2 linked regions of the Phyllobacterium zundukense genome follow. Each later gene encodes a partner of the first gene's protein in a complex. Links are inferred from orthologs where the notes say so. Each region holds a gene or a part of one and is shown on either strand. Other genes may lie near its edges.

Region 1 (10,994 bases):
CCGCGATGAGCGGCCAGCACGAGGACCTCGCGATGAGCGGCCAGCCCGGCCGCCCCGCGACGGTGAGCAAAAGCCACGCGGCGGCGTCGCATCGAAAGCGGATCGCGAGCGCAAGGAAGACGAGGCACTTGCTCCACGAAAATCCCGCTCGGCCAATGTTTGGATGGCGCCGGGTGCCCGTCCCATGGGTGCGGCGCGAGCCAAAGCCGTGGAATCGCGCAACCAGCGCAACCGTGCCGAAGGCGCGAGCACCGACAAGCCAAAGCGTTTCGGTGAAGGTGCGGCTCGCCCGGCCCGTTCTCCCAGTGAACGCTCCGCCGGGGATCGGGAAGATCGCGACAGGTCCAGAACGGACCGTCCTGCCGGTGGGTTTGCCGGCGGCGACAAGCCGCGCAGCTATTCTCCGCGCCCGCCGCGCGGTGATGATGACAGGGCAGAGCGTCCGAAGCGGGCTTTCGGATCGGATCGCCCGCAAGGTGCACGCGAAGACGCGCGTCCCGCTCGCCCGCCACGCGTAGGCAAGCGCGAACGTGCCGAATTGAAAGAGCGCGAAGCTCGGGGCGACAAACCAGTCCAGTCGGAGCGGCCAACCCGTTCCGAACGTCCCTACGGCGCCAGCGGCAAGCCGACACGTGCGCCTGGCCGTCAGGACGGTAAGAGCGGCGACCGGCCTTATGGCGGCCCGAAAGGTGCACCTCGTGGGGGCGCGCCACGTGGTGGCCCCGGTGGTGGTGCAGGTCGCCCGCCGCGTGGCAACAAGCCTAAATCTTAAGGGCATGCTCTGATGCGGATTGTCGGCGGGAAATTTCGCGGGCGCGCTCTGGCGACGCCCGGCTCCAATGCGATCCGGCCGACGACCGACCGGACACGCGAGAGCCTTTTCAACATTCTGGTGCACAATTATCCGGAAAAGTTTCAATCGACACGCGTTCTCGATCTCTTCGCCGGGACGGGTGCGCTGGGCCTCGAAGCCCTGTCACGCGGTGCACGCTATGGCGTTTTCATCGAGGAGTCGACAGAAGGGCGCGGGCTGATCCGCACCAATGTCGAGGCATTCGGTCTTCTCGGCAATACCAAGATTTTCCGCCGCGATGCGACCAAGCTCGGGGATGCGGGAACCATCGAACCGTTCGATCTGGTTTTCGCCGATCCGCCCTATGGCAAGGGCCTTGGCGAAATGGCATTCAAGTCCGCGCTTGACGGCGGCTGGCTCAATCCCGACACACTTCTGGTGCTTGAAGAAGAAGCCGAGGCGATGATCGATCTCGATCCACGTTTCTCGGTTGTTGAAGAACGCCCCTACGGCGGAACGATCATAAGGCTTGTCACATTACGGACGTAAAAGCCGGATCGTATCGCCACTCGTGAAACAGAACTGGATCGATCTGAATGTCCTTCGCCCTGAGCCGCAACGTTGCGGCATTTCTCTTGATCGGCACGCTTGTCGCGCCGGGTTCGGTTTTACCGGCAAGGGCCGAAACTTCACTACAAGCACCCGTGGTAGCTGAGAAGGCCGACAAGGACGACGTTTCGTCATTTCATCTGGAAAATGGTCTCGAAGTTGTGGTTATCCCCGACCATCGCGCCCCCGTGGTCACGCACATGCTCTGGTATCACGTCGGGTCCGCCGATGAGGAACCGGGTAAATCCGGCATAGCGCATTTTTTTGAACATCTGATGTTCAAGGCGACGAAGACTTATCCGGCCGGTGAGTTCTCTCGCAAGGTTGCCGAGATCGGCGGCCAGGAAAATGCCTTCACTTCCTATGACTACACTGCCTTCTACCAGCAGGTTGCGCCGCAAGCGCTTGAAATGGTGATGACCTACGAGGCGGACCGCATGGAAAACCTCATCCTCAATGAGGACGTGGTCAAGACCGAGCGCGATGTTGTCCTGGAAGAGCGGCGCTCACGTACCGACAGCGATCCTGCGGCCTTGCTCGCGGAAGAGGTCAATGCGACGCTCTATCAGAACCACCCTTACAGGATGCCCGTGATTGGCTGGTTGCATGAGATGCAACAGCTCAATCTCAAGGATGCTCTCGCCTTTTACCAAAAATACTATACGCCCAATAATGCCACGCTTGTCGTTTCGGGCGATGTCGATCTTGCAACGGTCAAGGCGCTGACCGAAAAGACCTATGGCAAGGTGCCGCGCCGGGCTGAACCGGGAAACCGTCAGCGCCCGCAGGAGCCTGAGCAGAATACGAAGCGGACGGTCTCCATGGCCGACCCGCGTGTCTCGCAACCGAGTTTCCAGAAGATGTGGCTCGTGCCGTCCTATACGAGTGCAAAGCCAGGCGAAGCGGAAGCACTCGATCTTTTGAGTGAAATTCTTGGTGGCTCAAGCCGCAGCCGTATCTATCAGGCGCTGGTCGTGCAGGATGGATCCGCCGCCAATGCCGGTGCCTATTATCAGGGCGGATCGCTCGATGCCGGTAGCTTCGGTATCTATGGTTCCCCGCGCGGCTCCGCCACGCTAACCGACGTCGAGGCCGGCATCGACGCGCAGATCGCCAGGATCATCAAGGACGGAGTGACGGCCGATGAACTTGAAAAAGCGCGCAACCGCTTCCTCAAAAGCATGATCTTCGCCCGTGACAGTCAGTCGAGCATGGCCCGCATCTATGGTTCCACGCTTTCCACCGGCCAGACTATAAAGGACATCCAGGAATGGCCGGATCGCATCCGCGCGGTGAAGGTTCAGGACATTCAGGATGTGGCGAAACGCTACCTTGTCGATAGTCGCTCGGTGACGAGTTACCTGATGCCGGAAGACGGCAAGCCGGATCAGAAGATCGAGGGAGAAACGCCTGCTTCCGGGGAAACACAACAGCCGGAACCGCCGGCGCAGGGAGTCATTCAATGACCGGACCAATGTCTAAGCGAATTGCTGCCACGCTGTTATTGATGCTTTTTGCAGTCGCCCCTGGCTATGCGGTCGAGATCAAGGAAGTCGTCTCGCCAAAGGGCATACGTGCCTGGCTGGTGCAGGATGATTTCGTGCCCCTGATTTCCATGCGCTTTTCGTTCAAGGGTGGTTCGACCCAGGATCCGAAAGGCAAGGAAGGTCTCGCCAACCTGATGACCGGGCTCTTCGATGAAGGTGCAGGGGACATCGACTCCGACGCATTTCAGGAAAAGCTCGATGATGTCGGGGCCGAAATGGGTTTTAACGCCGATGATGACCGCATCACCGGTTCCATGCGCATGCTGGCGGACAAGCGGGATACTGCGATCGACCTGCTGGCCCTTGCTGTCAACAAGCCTCGTTTCGATCAAGCGCCCATCGACCGTATTCGCCAGCAGGTTGTTGCCGGGATAAAGGCGTCCGAACGTGATCCGAATACGATTGCTGGCCGCAAATTCTCCGAAGCCCTCTATGGCGATCATCCCTATGCGCGCCAATCCGACGGCACGGAGCAGAGCCTGACCGCAATAACCCATGACGATCTGGTTACCTTCCACAAACGCAATTTCGCCCGGGACAATCTGATTGTTGGCGTGGTCGGTTCGATCAGTCCAGAGGATTTGGCGCCGCTTCTCGACAAGGTTTTTGGCGATCTGCCTGCGAAAGCCGAGCTCGAGCCGATCTCTGACGCCAAACTCGGTTTTGGCCAGACGACGCGCGTCGACTATGCCCTGCCGCAGACATCAATTTCCATGGTCTATCCCGGTGTACGCCGCCAGGCTCCGGATTTCTTCCCTGCCTACATCATGAATCATATTCTGGGTGGCGGCACATTCTCCTCGCGCATCTACAATGAGGTGCGGGAAAAGCGTGGCCTTGCCTATTCGGCAGGTTCGAACCTGGTCAATCGCGACCACATGGCAGCCCTGATGGTATCGACTGCAACACGGGCAGACCGTGCCAATGAGACCCTGCAGATACTTAAGACCGAAATCGCCAAGATGGCCAAGGATGGTCCGACGGAAGAGGAACTGGTCGAGGCCAAGAAATATCTGGTTGGTTCTTACGCCGTGAACAACCTGGACTCATCGTCGGCCGTCGCCAGCACGCTGCTCGGCCTGCAGGATGAAAACCTGGGGCGCGACTACATAGACAAGCGCGCGGACCTGATCAATGCTGTAACACTGGATCAGGTAAAGGCAGTGGCTGGGAAACTGCTCGAAACCGATCCCGCGGTTCTGATTGTCGGACCACCGCAATCCTGATTGAGGGAAACGTCATGGTCGCACGCGATCTGGCAGAGGGAAATGGATCGGCCGGCGCAGCGAGTGCAGCCGGCGGTCCGACCTTTGCCATCGCGTTCGGCGGTGGCGGGGCGAGGGGCCTCGCCCATATCAATGTCATCGAGGCACTGGATGAGCTCGGCATCACCCCGACAGCAATTTCCGGTTCCTCCATTGGCGCGATCATGGGTGCGGGCATGGCGGCGGGCATGTCCGGGCGCGATATCCGCGAGTATGCTGTTGCCACCCTGTCGCGGCGCGCGGAAATTGCCGCACGCCTGTGGCGCTTGCGCCCGGCAAGCTTCGGCGAAATGTTTGGTGGAGGCATTCGCCTCAGCCAGTTCAATATCGAAAGGGTCTTGAGAAACTTCCTTCCTGACAGGATACCCGACTCTTTCGAGGAATTGCGCATCCCCTTGAGTGTTACCGCCACCGACTTCTACGGGCAGCAGGAGGTGCCGATCGCCGACGGCGACCTTTTCAGTGCCATCGCTGCCTCCGCAGCCATACCCGCACTATTCCGCCCGGTCCGCCGTGACGACCGTATCCTGATCGATGGCGGCATCTATAACCCCGTTCCCTTTGACCATCTGAAGAACAAGGCGCAGTTCGTCATCGCCATCGACGTGGTTGGTGGCCCGGAAGGTGATATTGGCAAGTTTCCGTCGTCGATCGATGCCATGTTCGGTGCCAGTCAGTTGATGATGCAGTCGATTATTGCGACGCGGTTGCGCACGGACCCGCCGGCGATCTTCCTGCGCCCGAGCGTTGCCCGGTTTGGTGTGCTCGATTTTCTCCGGGTCGAACAGGTTCTGCGCGAGTCGGCTGGCATCAAGGACGAACTAAAGCGCGCTGTTGACGCAGCCATCACCTATGTCGAGCACCGCGAACTGGAGTGATCTACTCTGCTGGCGTTGCATCGGGTTCGACAGCGACATCCATCTCCCCGTCCGCGATTGTATCGATTCGCTTGGCTTCGCGTGTTGGCTTGATCAATGGCTCAGGCGTGACAGGTCGCGTCAGCAGCAGATCATTGCCGGCGGTCAGCCCTTCCGATGCCTGAATGTGCAGGCGGTCCTCGTCGCGACGCCTTATGTCCTGCATGATTTCGTAAGCAAGTTCTTCGCTGACACCCAGCTCTTCCAGCGTCCGGCGGCCAAAGACCAGACCGGATTCGAACGTCTCACGCAACTCATAGTGAACGCCGCGTGCCCGCAACTTCAGCGTGTGCACGCGGTCATAGGAACGCACGAACAGCTTGATGTCCGGATATTCGGCCTGGATCATTTCAACGATCTGATCCGTGGTTTCCTTCTTGTGCGTACAGACAGCGACGATCTTCGCCTGCCTGATGCCCGCCGCTTCCAGCACTTCCTTGCGCGTACCGTCGCCGAAATAGATGCGGAACCCGAACCGGCCTGCAGCCCGGATACGATCTGCGGAAGCATCGATCACGGTTACGTCGCTGCCGCCTGCCAGAAGGATTTGCGCGGCGATCTGCCCGTAACGCGAGAAACCGATCATCATCACATCGGCACCGGCACCTTCGAAATCCTCGTCGATCTCATCATGTGCATCGTGGCTGACCAGGAACTTGTTTCCAAGCGCAACGGATAGCGGCATGACGGCCATCGAAAGCGTGACAACCGCAATCAATTCTGAGGCAACCGAACCGGTCATCAATCCCGCCGCCGCAGCTGTCGAAAACAGCACGAAGCCGAACTCACCGCCTTGTGGCAGGAAGAAAGCAATCCGTATCGCATCATTGTGATTGGAGCGGAACAGCCGCGCCAGAACATAGACAACGAGCGCCTTGATGGCCATGAATACCGGCACGGCGAGAAGAATGGCCATCCAGTTGTTGAGGATAACTTCCAGATCAAGCGAAAGGCCGACCGCCATGAAGAACAGGCCAAGAAAAACGCCGCGGAATGGCTCGATATCCGCTTCGAGTTCGTGCCGGTATGACGATTCCGCCAGCAGTACGCCGGCAATGAAAGCGCCCATGGCCATCGACAATCCGGCAAATTGCATCAGCACTGCAGCACCGATCACGACGAACAGCGCTGCCGCGATCATCACCTCTCGGGCACCGGTATTGGCGATGAATCGGAACAGCGGGTTGAGCAGATATCGGCCGACAGCGACAATCGCGCCAATGCAGATCACTGCAATGAGAAATTGACCGAGCGGATCGGCCTGATGCTGCGCCGAGCCAGGTGCAAGGACCGGAATCATTGCCAGCAAGGGCACGATGGCGAGGTCCTGGAACAGCAGGATCGCGAACGAAGTCTGGCCGTGCTGCGTAGCCGTTTCGCCGCGCTCTTCCAAAATCTGCATGGCGAAGGCCGTCGAGGAAAGAGCGAGACCAAAGCCAGTCACGACAGCCGCTTGCCACATCATGAGATCGAATGCCAGGATCAGGCCCGTCAAGGCAGCGCCTGTCACGATGACTTGTGCAGCGCCCAGGCCGAAAATCGCATGGCGTAACGTCCACAGGCGGGAGGGCTTCAACTCCAGGCCAATCACGAAAAGCAGGAAGACAACGCCAAGCTCGGAGAAATGCAGGACTTGTTCGCCATCAGTGATGAGGTTGGCCAGAGGCCCGATCAACAGACCCGCGGCGAGATAGCCGAGAACCGTGCCGAGCCCGAGGCGCTTGAAAAGCGGAGCGGCGATGATCGCCCCAGCCAGCAGCGCCAATGCCTGAAAGTAGAGGTTTCCGCTTTGTGAGAGCATATATTTGTGACCCGAGCCTTGCGATTGTTGCGTCCGGTTGCCTTGATAGGCCCCAATTTGCACCATATAGGAGTAAGTGCGTCTGACCCTCGTCAGATATGTCCTTGCATCGTATCATGCAATCAACCTTAGAGACGAATATGACAGAGCCGGTAAATTCGCGCGAATTCGTAGACAATGCCATTGCGCTTGTCGAAGCAGCAAGACGCGCGGGGGCGGATGCAGCTGATGCGGTCGTCGTGCGATCGCGTTCTACCGGCGTCAGTGTCAGGCTGGGCAAGGTCGAGTCGACCGAATCGTCGGAGAGCGACGAATTTTCTCTGCGCGTTTTCGTCGGCCGCAAGGTGGCAAGCATATCGGCGAATGCCGGTGCCGACCCGAACGTTCTCGCAGAACGCGCCGTCGCCATGGCGAAAGTCTCACCCGACGACGCCTATGAGGGGCTGGCAGCGCCGGAAAATCTGGTGCGTAATATACGTGATCTCGACCTCTATGACCCGACGGTCGTCGATGCCGCGCAATTGACCGAGGCAGCCCTGGCCGCCGAAGCAGCGGCGCTCGCCGTTGAAGGTGTCACCAATTCCGGTGGCGGATCCGCATCGGCGGGAATGGGAGGCCTCGTTCTTGTCACGTCAGGCGGTTTCGCCGGGCAATATATGGGCTCGCGCTTCTCTCGTTCTGTCAGCGCCATTGCCGGAAGCGGTACCGCGATGGAACGCGATTATGATTTTTCATCGCGCATTTATTTCGATGCGCTGGAAGATGCCGCTACCATTGGCCGTTCGGCCGGGGAACGTGCGGTGAAGCGCCTCGGCGCACGCCAGGCCAAGACGGGCCGCGTGAACGTTGTCTACGATCCGCGTGTTGCGCGTGGCATAGCCGGGCATCTCGCCAGCGCCATTAATGGCGCATCGGTGGCACGCAAGACCAGCTTCCTGAAAGATCGGATGGGCGAAAAGATATTGAGCGACGCGATCAATGTTACGGATGATCCATTGCGTGTTCAGGGCTCGTCGTCGCGTCCATTCGACGGTGAGGGTCTGGAAGGCATACCGCTGAAGATGATTGAGGATGGTGTTCTCAAGCACTGGTTTCTCTCAACCTCGACAGCGAAGGAGCTGGGCCTCATCACCAATGGCCGCGGCGTCCGTTCAGGTTCCACCGTGGTGCCGTCATCGACGAATTTTGCGATTGAGCCAGGTGAAGAAAGCCCTGAGGAACTTATACGCTCTGTTGGTACGGGTTTTTACGTGACCGAGCTTTTTGGCCATGGTGTCGATATGATCACCGGGGAATATAGCCGCGGCGCGTCGGGGTTCTGGATCGAGAATGGCGAATTGGCTTATCCGGTGAGCGAAGTGACTATCGCCTCCAACCTGAAAGAGATGTTCCTCAATCTCACAGCGGCAAATGATATAGACCGCAATTTCGGCGTGGCCAGCCCGACGCTCGTAATCGAAGGCATGACACTTGCCGGCAAATAGACAAAATCGCGAAGATCTCGAACTGATACGTGAGGCTGCGGAAGGGGCAGGGCGGATAGCGCTGTCCTATTTCAAACAAGCGCCACAGATCTGGATGAAGACAGGCAACTCACCGGTCACGGAAGCCGACCTTGCCGCCGACAAGTATCTGAAGGATATGCTGCTGACAGCCCGGCCTGACTATGGCTGGATATCGGAAGAAACCCTCGATGAACGTGTAGCTTCACCACGGCAACGTTTCTTCGTCGTTGATCCGATCGATGGCACACGGGCCTTTATAGAGGGTGCGGATGTCTGGTGTGTCAGCGTCGCCGTCATTGAAAATGGCAGACCCGTTGCGGGCGTCCTGGAATGTCCGGCGCGCAACGAAATCATTAGTGCACTGCCCGGTGGCGGTGCCGAACAGAACGGCAATGTCCTTCGTGTCCAGGCGGAGACCACGCCATACAAGGTTGCAGGGCCCAGCGCCTTTCTGAAGCGCCTTCCCGAGCATTTCCTTGCGTCGATGGAACATGTTCCCTATGTCGCCTCGCTCGCCTACCGCATCGCCATGGTTGCACGCGGCGATATTGCCGGGACTTTCGTGCGCCCCAACTCGCATGACTGGGATTTGGCTGCGGCCGACCTGATCCTGTCGGAAGCGGGTGGCCATGTCTTGACAGCCGAAGGCAAGGCGCTCACTTACGGTTTGCGCAACACCACCACCGGCGATTACAGGCATACGGCGCTTGTCGCAGCCAGTGGGCTACTATTGGATAATATGTTGGACGTTGTCGCCGAAACCGCCTTCGGATAAACAAGCTACAATCTTCATCGATCATTTCTGGACGGGCAAACATGAGCGAAAACACATCAGAGCCAAAACAGCTGCTTCATCTGGTTTTTGGCGGCGAACTGAAGAAACTGGGCGGCGTTGAGTTCCGCGATCTCGACAAGCTCGATATCGTGGGTATCTATCCGAATTTCGAAACCGCACAGCGTGCCTGGAAGTCCAAGGCCCAGGCGACCGTCGACAATGCCCATATGCGGTATTTTATCGTCCACATGCACAAATTGCTGGACCCCAACACGGGCAAGGCAGGTTGATCGCGTACCGCAGTCATGAATTGACAATGGCATGATTGAAAACAGCTCAGTATCGGCCAAGGCGCCCCAGCGAAAACTCGGAGTGCTGAAACGTTTTTGGCGTTCGGTACGCGGACCTCTCGCGAATTCTCCGATGGTCCGGTCCCTGATCGTCTGGCTGATCACCCAGTTTTTCCGGCTCGTTCATGTTACCAATCCCCGGCTTCCCGGTTCCTCGGATCTTGAAGATATGAAGCGGGGCGGCGAACCCTTCATCGCCGTTGCCTGGCATGGCCAGCATCTCATGGCGCCGTTTCTCATGCCGCGCGGCGTCCGTTTCGTCGCCATGTTTTCCAAGAGCAAGGATGCCGAACTCAACGCGCGTGTAGCCGAGCGTTTTGGCGTTGAGATCGTGCGAGGCTCCGGGGGAAGGGAACGTGCGAGGGGAACGGAGAAGGGTGGTGCGAGAGCGCTGCTTGTGCTGAAAAAGGCCTTGAAGGAGGGCAAAACTGCCGCAATGATTGCTGATATTCCCCATGGGACGCCGCGTGACTCCGGATTTGGTGTCATCCTTCTGGCAAAGTTGTCAGGCCGTCCGATTGTTCCGATCTGCTACCTGACATCGCGTAGAAAAGTACTGGAGAAGAGCTGGGACAAGACCACCATTCCCTTGCCATTCGGCAAATCGGGGTTGATTGTCGGCGACCCTATTTTCGTCCCCGAGGATGCGGACGATGCAATGCTGGAAGCCAAGCGTGTCGAATTGACCAATAGCTTGAATGAGAACACCAAGCGGGTGCATCAGCTCGTGGATGGCGCGGCATGAGCGAGAGGTGGGCGCGTCTGGTCCTCAGCACCTATAGATGGGTGGGTGCTGCAGCCTTCCCGATCGTCGGCGCCTATGTGGCGTTTCGCGCCAGCAAGGGCAAGGAAGAGCGCGGCAGGCATGGGGAGCGTTACGGCGCCGCCAGTGTGGCACGGCCTTCGGGTCCGCTGGTCTGGGTCCATGCAGCCAGCGTCGGTGAGACTTCCGCGGTCACGCCGCTGGTTGAATCGATCGTCGACACCGGCATTCACGTGGTCCTGACAACGGGGACTGTTACTTCGGCAAAAATGGTTCAGGAGCGGCTGGGTGACCGCGTCATCCATCAATATGTACCGCTTGACCTGAAGCCTGCCGTTGATCGTTTCCTTACCCATTGGCAGCCGGACCTTGCTGTCATCTGCGAATCCGAAATCTGGCCGATGACGATCCTCGAACTGGGGACGCGGCGCGTCCCGCAAGTCTTGGTCAATGGCCGCCTGTCGGACCGCTCCTTTGCCAACTGGCACAAGCGACCGTCCATCGCCGAGGCCTTGTTTGAAAATCTCGCGCATGTTGTTGCGCAATCCGAAGTCGACGGTGAGCGATTCCGCACACTGGGCGCTAGACCCGTAACGGTTTCGGGCAATCTCAAGGTCGATACAGCGGTTCCGCCGGTGAACAACGCAGACCTTGCTGCCTTGCAGCACA
Region 2 (10,965 bases), 140 kb from region 1 along the record:
TCCTTGAATGCGAATGGCGCGTGAACGTACTCGTAGCCCTGCACGAACGAGAACAATATGCCAAGCAGGACGGTCAGCGTCAGACCTGTGATGAGGCCCTTGCGATCATTGTGAATCAACGCGTGATGCGCCCAGGTCACCGTCGTGCCGGAAAGCAGCAGGATGATCGTGTTGTACAGCGGCAGGTGCAGGGGATCGAGAACCTCAATGCCCTTGGGAGGCCATACGCCGCCTGTAAACGCGGTACGTGCGACTTGCTCGGCTTCACCTGGAAACAGGCTGGCATCGAAGAAGGCCCAGAACCAGGCAACGAAGAACATCACCTCGGAGGCGATGAACATGATCATGCCATAGCGCAGATGCAGGGAAACTACCCGCGTGTGGTGGCCTTCCTTGCTTTCCTTGATCGTATCCGACCACCAGCCATACATGGTGTAAAGAATGATCGCCAAGCCGATGTAGAGAATCCATGGATTGGTGAGGTTGGCTCTAAAAAGCACAAGCTCGCCGCCGCTGTTATAGCGCATAAAGGCGATTGCCCCGATGGCTAGAACGAATGCTCCGACCGAGCCGAGAAACGGCCATGGGCTTGGATCAATAATGTGGTAGTCGTGGTGCTTCTGGTGCGCTTCGGCCATTCTAACCCCCGCAAGTTCTATTCATCTGTTTGGGCACTGGCCATTGGCCAGTGCAGTTCAAAGCTGTCCTGACGCGTTCTTCTTCACATCCGCATTGGCAGCAACAGGTGCCGGCATCGGGATTGGGAAGAAAGTGTAGGACAGGGTGATTGTGTTGACGCCCTTCAACTCGGGCGCGTTGACGATATCCGGATCAACGAAGAATACGACGGGCATCTCAAGGTCTTCGCCCGGCTTCAGGACTGTATCCGTGAAGCAGAAGCACTCGACCTTGTTGAAATAGGCACCCGCTGCCATCGGCGTCACGTTGAATGCAGCACGGCCCGCAGTGGGTTTATCCGTAATGTTCCTGGCTTCGTATTTGATCAGCTTGGTCTCGCCAATATTCATGGTCACGTCGCGCTGAACAGGCTCGAAATGCCAAGGCAAGCCACCGGATGTATTGGCGTCGAAGCGAACCGTGATCTTCTTGTCGAGAATTGTATCAGACATCTGTTCGACCCGCTGGGTCGTTCCGCCATAGCCAGTAACCTGACAGAACATCGCATAGAGCGGAACCGCTGCAAACGCCATTCCGACCATACCGAAAAAGAACGCCAGGCAAGAAACCGCGATTGTACGATCCGAGACTTTACGCTTCGGCGTGGCAGAAGTTCCTGGGCTCTGATTGCTTTCCTCGGTCATTTCGCTGCTCACATCGACCGGCTGAGAATATTGGCACCGAGCTTCGCCCAGGTGCCCACATAAACGATGATAACGAAGGCAGCCAAGGCTAGCGCAAGCGCGATCGAACGGCTGCGCTGCGCTTTCCTTTGCTTGTCCGTGAGAGTCACGCGGTCATTGCTCATATCAAGCACCTGCTAACAAAAGTGCTTTACGCACGAGAATTTCGCCGAGAAGCACGGCATAGAGGCTGAAAAGGTAGAAGATCGAGAAGGCGAACATCTTCTTCGCCGGCCTCATCATCGCTTCGCCAACGGGAGAGCGCCACACAGTCCAGGCCGATGCAAGAAACGCAGCACCCATTGCTACCGAGAACACGCCATATACGGGTCCGGCAAATCCCATGATCCACGGCAGAACAGCAACGGGAGCAACCAGGAGTGTATACAGAAAAATCTGGAATTTCGTCGATGCCTCGCCCATGACATTGGGCATCATCGGGATCTTGGCCTTCTCGTAATCATCCGACATGAAGAGCGACAGAGCCCAGAAGTGCGGCGGCGTCCACAGAAAGATAATCAGAAAAAGAACAATGCTTTCCATGCTGATCGAATTGGTCACAGCAGCCCAGCCGATCATCGGGGGAAACGCACCAGCGGCACCACCGATCACGATGTTCTGCGGTGTCGAACGCTTCAGCCACATCGTGTAGACGACAGCATAGAAGAAAATGGTAAAGGCCAGCAGGAAAGCTGACAGGAGGTTGACGAAGAGGCCAAGCGTCACGACCGAAAAGACAGAGAGCAAAAGGCCGAACGTCAAAACCTCTTCACGCGAAATACGTCCTGCAGGGATAGGGCGTTTGGCGGTGCGCTTCATGATGGCGTCGATGTCTGCATCGTACCACATGTTAAGCGCGCCCGACGCGCCTGCCCCAACCGCGATGCAGAGGATGGCAATGGCGGCCAGCACTGGATTGATCTGGCCTGGTGCAGCCATCAAGCCGACAAAACCGGTAAACACGACCAGCGACATCACACGAGGCTTGAGCAGCGCGATATAATCCGACGCATTGGCTTCAGAGAGGCCAATGCTCGTATCCAGGCTCGCGTTTTTCTCAACCAGTGGCATTCGTTCAATCTTGTCGTTTTCAGGCAGCAACTTTGTTCCAGAAGATGTCCGGGCCGCTGGTTTCAATGGCCCGGACATCACGTTTCCTACTTGATACGTGGGAGCTGTTCCCACTGATGGAAGGGCGGCGGTGATGACAGCTGCCATTCGAGGGTTGTTGCACCTGCACCCCACGGATTGGCGCCAGCTTCACGCTTCTTGGCAAATGCTTCGAAGACGCCGAAGAGGAAGATCAGGACCGCAACACCGGAAATATAGGAACCGATGGACGATACTTCGTTCCAGCCTGCGAAAGCATCCGGATAGTCGATGTAACGGCGCGGCATGCCGGCAAGACCAAGGAAGTGCTGCGGGAAGAACACCAGGTTTACGCCGATGAACATGACCCAAAAATGCGTGTGCGCGATCGTGTGGTTGTACATGTAGCCGGTCATTTTCGGGAACCAGTAATACCAGCCCGCGAAAATACCGAATACGGCGCCAAGCGACAGCACGTAGTGGAAGTGCGCGATAACGTAGTAGGTGTCGTGCATTGCGCGGTCGAGACCGGCATTGGCGAGCTGAACACCGGTCACGCCACCAACAGTAAACAGGAAGATGAACCCGATCGCCCAGACCATTGGCGGCTTGAACTCAATGGATCCGCCCCACATCGTGGCGATCCAGGAGAAAATCTTCACGCCTGTCGGAACAGCAATGACCATCGTCGCGAAGACGAAGTAGCGCTGCGTGTCGAGCGAGAGACCAACAGTGTACATGTGGTGAGCCCAGACGATGAACCCGACAACACCGATAGCAACCATGGCGTAGGCCATTCCGAGGTAACCGAAAATCGGCTTTCTGGAGAAGGTCGAGACAATGTGGCTGATGATGCCGAACGCCGGCAGGATCATGATGTACACTTCAGGGTGACCGAAGAACCAGAACAGATGCTGGAACAGCAGCGGGTCGCCGCCACCTTCCGGCGCAAAGAAGGTCGTTCCGAAGTTACGATCCGTCAGAAGCATCGTGATACCGCCAGCCAGCACCGGCAGAGCCAGCAGCAGCAGGAACGCGGTGATCAGAACCGACCAGGCGAACAACGGCATCTTGTGCAGCGTCATACCGGGAGCGCGCATGTTGAAGATCGTCGTAATGAAGTTGATTGCACCGAGAATGGATGATGCGCCCGCAATGTGCAGCGACAGGATGGCAAAATCCATCGCCGGACCGGGCTGACCGGACGTTGCGAGCGGCGGATAAATCGTCCAGCCGCCACCTGTACCGAAACCGCCGGCTGGGCCGGGGACGAACATGGACAGGATCAGCAGGAGAAGTGCTGGGGGGAGCAACCAGAACGAAATGTTGTTCATGCGCGGGAAGGCCATATCCGGCGCACCGATCATGATCGGCACCATCCAGTTGGCAAAGCCGCCGATGAGCGCGGGCATGACCATGAAGAAGATCATGATGAGGCCGTGGGCTGTCGAGAACACATTGTACATGTGTTTGGCGGCGTCAATCGCCGAATCCCCTTCGAAGCCGTAGACCATGGATGCGAGACCATGGAAAATCTGGATGCCGGGCTGCTGCAGCTCGGCACGCATGGCGATCGAAAGACAACCACCAATGATACCAGCCGTGATCGCGAAGATCAGATAAAGCGTGCCGATATCCTTGTGGTTGGTCGAATACACCCAGCGCGTCCAGCCTGTCGGCTTATGAGCGTCATGGGCTTCGTGAGCTGCAGAACCTGCCATCAAAGTGCTCCCGTTCCTCAAATAATGCGCGTCAACCAGCTTAGTTGCCGGCTACGTTTACGTTCTTGTCTGTGTCGATTTTTGCGGTCAACGCCTTGTATGCGCCCGGAAGATCCTTTCCGGCCGCGGCGAACCACGTATCGTACTGCTCTTGCGAAACAACGTGGATCGCGATTGGCATGTAGGCATGATCCTTGCCGCAAATCTGCGAACACTGACCATAGTACATGCCTTCCTTGTTTGCCTTGAACCAGGTCTCATTGCTGCGCCCGGTGATGGCATCCATCTTCACACCGAATGCTGGCATCGAGAAGGAATGAATGACGTCGGCTCCGGTAACCAGGAGACGTACCGTCGTGTTCACCGGTACAACCATTTCGTTGTCAACCGCCAACAGCCGAGGAAAGGCTTTGCGATCCTCTTTGCCAGCCGCAGCGCGGTCCGCATCTTTCAGCAGAACGGAATCGAATGAAACAGGCGCGTCTCCTGCCTGATATTCATATCCCCAATACCACTGAAAGCCGGTGGCCTTGATGGTCATCTTGGGCTCTTCGGGCGAATACTGCGCCGTCAGAAGCTGAAAGGACGGAATTGCCAGGAAAAGAAGAATGACAACCGGACCAACGGTCCAGACGATTTCCACTGCCGTATTATGGCTGGTCTTTGAAGGGACCGGGTTGGCACTGGCGCGATAGCGAATCATGACCCAGGCCAGGAGGACCATGACGAAAAGCGTAATCGGGATGATGAACCACAATGTGTAGCGTTCAAACCAGATGATCTGCTCCATGATAGCGGAGGCAGCGGGCTGGAACGTCATCTGCCAAGGTTCCGGCTGTGCAGCATAGGCAGATCCGGCACTCAACAGGCCACTCAGGACACCCATCAGCGTGACAATATTCTTCTTCACCTAGAAATCTCCCGAATGAAGCTTTGATTCCATACGTTAAGGCCCGACCTAGACAAGGCCCGGATATATGCCGCGTTCAAACCACACATTAGCTTACATCGCAAGGAAGGCGAACGTGATCTCATGCGGCATTTTTGCGCGCAGCTTCTCTCGCGTCGACGATAGGTATACACATGGTGCACGTTTTTTCGCATTCGCGGTGATTTTGCAGCGTGAGGCGTGGGTTGGCCCACAATCCGGCCATTTTTGCATCACACCACACACTACTGTGCCGCCATATGCTGGGGAGTGTTTGAGCGGCATTCTTTTCATCTGCGACGTGGAGGTTTAACGTCTGGATGATTCGTTTTGGAGCCTACATGTTCTCTTTCGCGCTACGTAGCATCGCCGCTGGTCTGCTCGCTCTGTCAATGACTGCCCTTGCGGGTACCGCAATGGCGGCTCAACAAAGCGGTACGGTCAAATCCACCCATGGCGCATGGTCTATCCTTTGCGACACGCCTGCAGGCGCCAAGTCGGAACAATGCGCATTGATCCAGAACGTGGTTGCAGCAGACCGACCCGAAATGGGCCTGTCGGTCGTTGTCCTGAAAACCGCCGACAACAAAGCCAAAATCCTGCGCGTGCTCGCACCACTCGGGGTGCTCTTGCCGAACGGCCTTGGTTTGAATGTGGATGGCAAGGATATCGGCCGGGCCTATTTCGTTCGTTGCTTCGAGGATGGCTGCTATGCGGAAGTCATCCTGGAAGATCAGCTCGTCCAGACCTTCAAGACCGGCAAGGCCGCAACCTTCATCGTCTTCCAGACCCCGGAAGAAGGTATCGGCATTCCTGTCGAGCTCAACGGATTTGGCGAAGGTTTCGACGCTCTCCCCTGAACATCTTTCAAATTTGCCTTCAAGATTGCGGTTGTCGTGAGCCCATCGAAGGCTTACATCCGGTTCATGCAAATTGAACCGGATCATTTATCATGAAAAGCCTGATCGACAGTTTTGACGCGCCACGCGAAAAAATCCTCGAAACCGTCAAGCAGAGTCTCGATGGAGCCGATGATGGCGAGCTTTTCATCGAGTACCGGGAATCGGAAGGTTTGGCCTTTGACAATGGCCGGCTGAAGAACGGCTCTTTCAATCAGGATCAGGGTTTCGGTCTGCGCGCCGTCGCTGGCGAAGCGGTTGGCTATGCCCACGCCGGTGAATTGTCACTTGGCGCACTCAAGCGCGCTTCAGATGCTGCTTCAGCTGTCCGGACCGGATATGCCGGAACCTACACTGCAGCACCACCCGGAACAAATCGCAGCCTTTACAGCGACGAGAATCCGCTTGGCTCGCCAAGTTTCGAGGCGAAGGTGAAGCTCTTGCAGGAGATCGATGCCTACCTGCGCGGCAAGGATCCGAAAGTTCGGCAAGTATCCGTTTCCCTTGCTGCATCCTGGCAGCAGGTGGAAATCCTGCGTGCCGATGGTCATTTCGTTCGCGATGTTCGCCCGATGGTTCGACTCAACGTATCTGTCGTAGTTGGTGACGGCGATAGGCAGGAAAGCGGCACGTACGGTGCTGGTGGTCGCAAGGGATTTGGCGAATTCATCGCCGCCGATAAATGGCAATATGCTGCCGACGAAGCACTGCGCCAGGCTTTGGTCAATCTGGAAGCGATTCCAGCACCAGCCGGAACATTCGACATCGTGCTCTCCAGCGGCTGGCCTGGAGTCATGTTGCACGAAGCCGTCGGCCACGGGCTCGAAGGCGATTTCAATCGCAAAAAGACATCCGCCTTTGCCGGGCTGCTCGGCCAGAAGGTAGCATCAAAAGGCGTTACCGTCGTTGATGATGGCACGATCTCGGAACGGCGCGGTTCGCTCACTGTCGATGATGAGGGCATGCCAACCAACAAGACGGTGCTGATCGACGACGGCATCCTGGTCGGATACATGCAGGACCGTCAGAATGCCCGCCTGATGGGAATGGAGCCTACCGGCAACGGACGGCGCGAATCCTACGCGCATGCTCCGATGCCGCGCATGACCAACACCTATATGCTGGGTGGTGACAAGACGCCCGAGGAAATCATCGCATCCGTCAAGAACGGCATCTATGCTGTTTCCTTCGGCGGCGGTCAGGTGGATATCACGTCCGGCAAGTTCGTCTTCGGATGCACCGAAGCCTATATGATCGAGAACGGCAAGCTCGGTGCGCCGGTGAAGGGTGCGATGCTGATCGGCAATGGACCTGATGCGATGCAACGCATTTCCATGGTCGGCAATGATCTGCAGCTCGATACGGGTATTGGCAATTGCGGCAAGGGAGGCCAGTGGGTGCCTGTGGGCGTTGGCCAGCCGCATCTGCGCATGGATCAAATGACCGTTGGCGGGACGGCGGTATAACCGCCTCGGCCTATTTCTTCGACAACAAAGCCACCGCTTCGACATGCGACGACCAGAGAAACTGGTCGATCGGCACGACGCGGTCGATCTTGTAGCCACCCTTGACGAGAATGCTCAGATCGCGCCCCAGCGTGACCGGGTTGCACGAGACTGCCACGACCTTCGATACGGATGATTTGGCGATTTCGATTGCCTGTGCTTCCGCACCCGCACGCGGCGGATCGAACACCAGACCAGCGAACGGGGCCAGTTCCCTCGCCAGAAACGGCCGGCGGAACAGATCGCGCCGCTCGACGGTGACGGGCTTCAGGCCCTGCACGTAACGCACGCTGCGATCAAGTGCTGCGACTGCAGCCTGATCACCTTCGACCGCGTGAACAGCAGATTTTTCCGCGATCCTCAAGGCGAATGTACCTGAACCGCAAAAGAGGTCGATCGTCTTCTTGGCCTTGGCAAGATGGCCTGTAACCAGTGCAGACATGGCTTCTTCAGCATCAACAGTTGCCTGAAGAAATCCGCCCGCTGGCAGAAACACCGGCACTTTGCCGAAGTGAATGATGGGTTTTCTCGGCTCGACAATGATTTCACCTTCGAAACTCAGGCGGGCAAAATCCTTCTTGAGAACCAGCCCGGTCAGTGCCTGGCGCTTGGCGGCGTCCGGCGCAGCGCATCCGGATGCAGTAATGTCGAGACCAGAGGCTGTCGACGTTACAGTCAGTTTGAATGGCTTCATGCCGCCGCCGAGCACAGCGACGAGATCGCGGAGGTCATCAAGGCGCGAAACGATTTCCGGAACGGTCACAGGACATTCCGAGATGTCGATGAGTTCGTGGCTCAAATGCCGGTTGAAACCGAGAACCGCCCCATGCTCGCTGGTGCGTACCGCAAACACCGCACGCCGCCGTGTATGTGGCACGCACGGCACGAGAGGATCGAGCGTGAACGCAAGTCCCCTGCCCGCCAGCGCATCCTGAACAAGTGACCGTTTCCAATTCTGGTAGGCGCTGTTCTGCCAATGTTGCAGTGCGCAGCCGCCGCATTCCTCAAAATGCCGGCAAGCGGGCGCGATGCGCTCGGGCGAAGGCTCGAGCAAGGCCATGAGCGTGGCGCGGCCATGTTCGAGCGCGACATTGGCAACTTCACCCGGCAACGAAAACGGCACATAGGCGCTGCCGGCCGAGGTCGCGGCAATGCCATCGCCACCGGCGCCCATTCGTTCAATCGTTACGCGCGTACTCATCAATCTTTTCTTTTCAATCTTTTCTTTTCAAGCTTCGCTTTCAGGCTTTGCTTTTTCAAGCTTCGCTTTCAGGCTTTGCTTTTCAGGCCGGCCAGAAGAAATTCGCGATTGCCATCGCCACCCTCAATGGGCGAAGGGCAAAGCCCGAGGGCTTTCCAGCCCGGCAATCCATCCAGCCAGTTCCTTAGATCATTTGCGACGCGTTCACCATCCTTGGGATCGCGCAAAATGCCGCCCTTGCCGATTGCCTCACGGCCAGCCTCGAATTGCGGCTTGACCAGAAGTACGCAATGGCTCCCCGGTTCTGCCAGATCCAGCGCCGGCGGCAGGGCAAGTCTGAGCGAAATGAAGCTGACATCGGAGACGACCAAGCCGACTCTCTTCCCGTCCAGATGGTCGCGCTTCAGCTCTCGGGCGTTCAGTGTTTCAAGATTGCTGACGCGAGAATCAGTTCGCAGGCTGTCGTGCAACTGACCATGCCCGACGTCGACAGCGATGACATGGTCCACGCCGCGTTCGAGCAGAACTTGTGTGAAGCCACCGGTTGATGCGCCAATATCGAGAGCGGTGTGTCCTTTGACTTCGATTGCGAAATGGTCGAGGCCTGCAATGAGCTTTAGCGCAGCGCGGGAGACGTAGGGGCTTGCCGGGTCATCGACGCTGATGCCCGCGGTCTCCGGGATCGTTGCACCCGGTTTGGTGACGACAGCTCCATCTATTTGCACCGTCCCGCGCACAATGGCGTCGCGTGCCCGTGACCGGCTGGCAAACATGCCTCGTTCAACCAGAAGCTGATCGAGCCGCATCAAACCGTCTTACGCACGGGCGGGTGCAACCATGTGGTCGCGGCCGAGCGCACCAAACACCGCCTGCACGATACCTGCACTGTCGAGTCCAGAACGCGCATACATGGTTTCCGGCTTGGCATGGTCCAGATAAAGATCGGGCAATGTCAGCACGCGAACACGAAGACCGTTGTCCAGAAGCCCATCCCGGCTGAGGAAATGCAGGACATGCGAGGCGAACCCACCGATCGCACCCTCCTCAACAGTGACAAGCACTTCATGCTCTCGCGCCAAACCGCGGATCAGATCTTCATCCAGAGGCTTGGCAAACCGCGCATCGGCAACCGTCGTGGAGAGGCCCGCAGCATCGAGTTCATCCGCGGCTGCAAGGCATTCCTGCAGGCGCGTGCCGAACGACAACAACGCCACTTTCGACCCCTCGCGGATGATCCGGCCCTTGCCGATCTGCAGAATCTCCCCACGTTCCGGCAGGTCAATGCCAACCCCATCGCCGCGGGGGTAACGGAAGGAGATCGGGCCTTCATCATATTCCGCCGCCGTGCGCACCATATGGCGCAACTCTGCCTCGTCGGATGCTGCCATGACCACGAACCCTGGCAATGCAGCTAGGAAACCCGTATCGAACGATCCCGCATGGGTCGCGCCATCGGCGCCCACCAGCCCTGCCCTGTCAATCGGAAAGCGTACGGGCAGATTCTGCAGCGACACGTCGTGCACCACTTGGTCATAGCCGCGTTGCAGGAATGTCGAATAGATAGCGGCGAACGGCTTGAAGCCTTCGCTCGCCAAGCCCGCCGCAAACGTCACTGCATGCTGCTCGGCGATGCCGACATCGAAAGTACGTTCGGGGAAAACCTCGCCAAAAAGATCAAGGCCAGTGCCGCCCGGCATCGCCGCGGTGACCGCAACGATCCTGTCGTCGTGACGTGCTTCCTCAATCAGGCTGGTGGCGAAGACCTTCGTATAGCTCGGCGCATTGGCGGGCGGCTTCGCCTGCGCGCCTGTAATCACATCGAATTTGTTGACGCCGTGATATTTGTCCGCCGCCGCTTCGGCAGGTGCGTAACCCTTGCCCTTCTGCGTCACGACATGGATCAAAACCGGACCGTCCAAGGTATCCCGGACGTTCTTCAGCACGGGCAGCAGGTGATCGAGATTATGCCCGTCAATCGGTCCGACGTAATAGAAGCCAAGCTCCTCGAACATCGTGCCGCCGGTCCAGAAGCCGCGCGCATATTCTTCCGAGAGCCGCGCCTTCTCCTGCAGGAATTTCGGCAATTTCTTTGCAAGCTGCTTGGCGGTCTCGCGGAAGGAGCGATAGGCGCGTCCGGAAACAAGGCGGGCCAGATAGGCACTCATCGCTCCGGTTGGTGGTGCAATCGACATGTCGTTGTCGTTGAGAATGACAATCAAGCGTGCATCAAGTGCTCCGGCATTGTTCATCGCCTCATAGGC

The links.
Region 2: the proteins of BLM14_RS14055 (region 1) and tldD are in contact, whole or in part, in a solved structure (PDB 5NJ9), measured with the Escherichia coli proteins. The link is inferred for Phyllobacterium zundukense from one-to-one orthologs.

The regions. Positions count from the first base shown.
Region 1 is NZ_CP017940.1:2,802,902-2,813,895, reverse strand. The notes cover bases 6,360-9,244. They hold BLM14_RS14055 (TldD/PmbA family protein), read left to right. Parts: upstream 6,360-7,072; coding sequence 7,073-8,416; downstream 8,417-9,244. Other genes in these bases: BLM14_RS14050 (3'(2'),5'-bisphosphate nucleotidase CysQ), read left to right, coding at 8,403-9,212; BLM14_RS14060 (monovalent cation:proton antiporter-2 (CPA2) family protein), read right to left, coding at 6,360-6,932. Also shown: BLM14_RS14085 (pseudouridine synthase), read left to right, coding at 1-772; 16S rRNA (guanine(966)-N(2))-methyltransferase RsmD, read left to right, coding at 785-1,342; BLM14_RS14075 (M16 family metallopeptidase), read left to right, coding at 1,390-2,868; BLM14_RS14070 (M16 family metallopeptidase), read left to right, coding at 2,877-4,175; BLM14_RS14065 (patatin-like phospholipase family protein), read left to right, coding at 4,190-5,092; more of BLM14_RS14060, read right to left, coding at 5,094-6,359; BLM14_RS14045 (DUF4170 domain-containing protein), read left to right, coding at 9,254-9,502; BLM14_RS14040 (lysophospholipid acyltransferase family protein), read left to right, coding at 9,534-10,307; waaA (lipid IV(A) 3-deoxy-D-manno-octulosonic acid transferase), read left to right, coding at 10,304-10,994.
Region 2 is NZ_CP017940.1:2,662,288-2,673,252, forward strand. The notes cover bases 5,402-8,257. They hold tldD (metalloprotease TldD), read left to right. Parts: upstream 5,402-6,051; coding sequence 6,052-7,464; downstream 7,465-8,257. Other genes in these bases: BLM14_RS13375 (invasion associated locus B family protein), read left to right, coding at 5,492-5,959; BLM14_RS13385 (class I SAM-dependent RNA methyltransferase), read right to left, coding at 7,475-8,257. Outside these bases: BLM14_RS13350 (cytochrome c oxidase subunit 3), read right to left, coding at 1-638; BLM14_RS13355 (cytochrome c oxidase assembly protein), read right to left, coding at 696-1,322; BLM14_RS31550 (hypothetical protein), read right to left, coding at 1,331-1,486; cyoE (heme o synthase), read right to left, coding at 1,488-2,432; ctaD (cytochrome c oxidase subunit I), read right to left, coding at 2,519-4,171; coxB (cytochrome c oxidase subunit II), read right to left, coding at 4,212-5,057; more of BLM14_RS13385, read right to left, coding at 8,258-8,704; BLM14_RS13390 (TlyA family RNA methyltransferase), read right to left, coding at 8,773-9,510; dxs (1-deoxy-D-xylulose-5-phosphate synthase), read right to left, coding at 9,520-10,965. UniProt on the Escherichia coli protein: Metalloprotease involved in CcdA degradation. Suppresses the inhibitory activity of the carbon storage regulator (CsrA).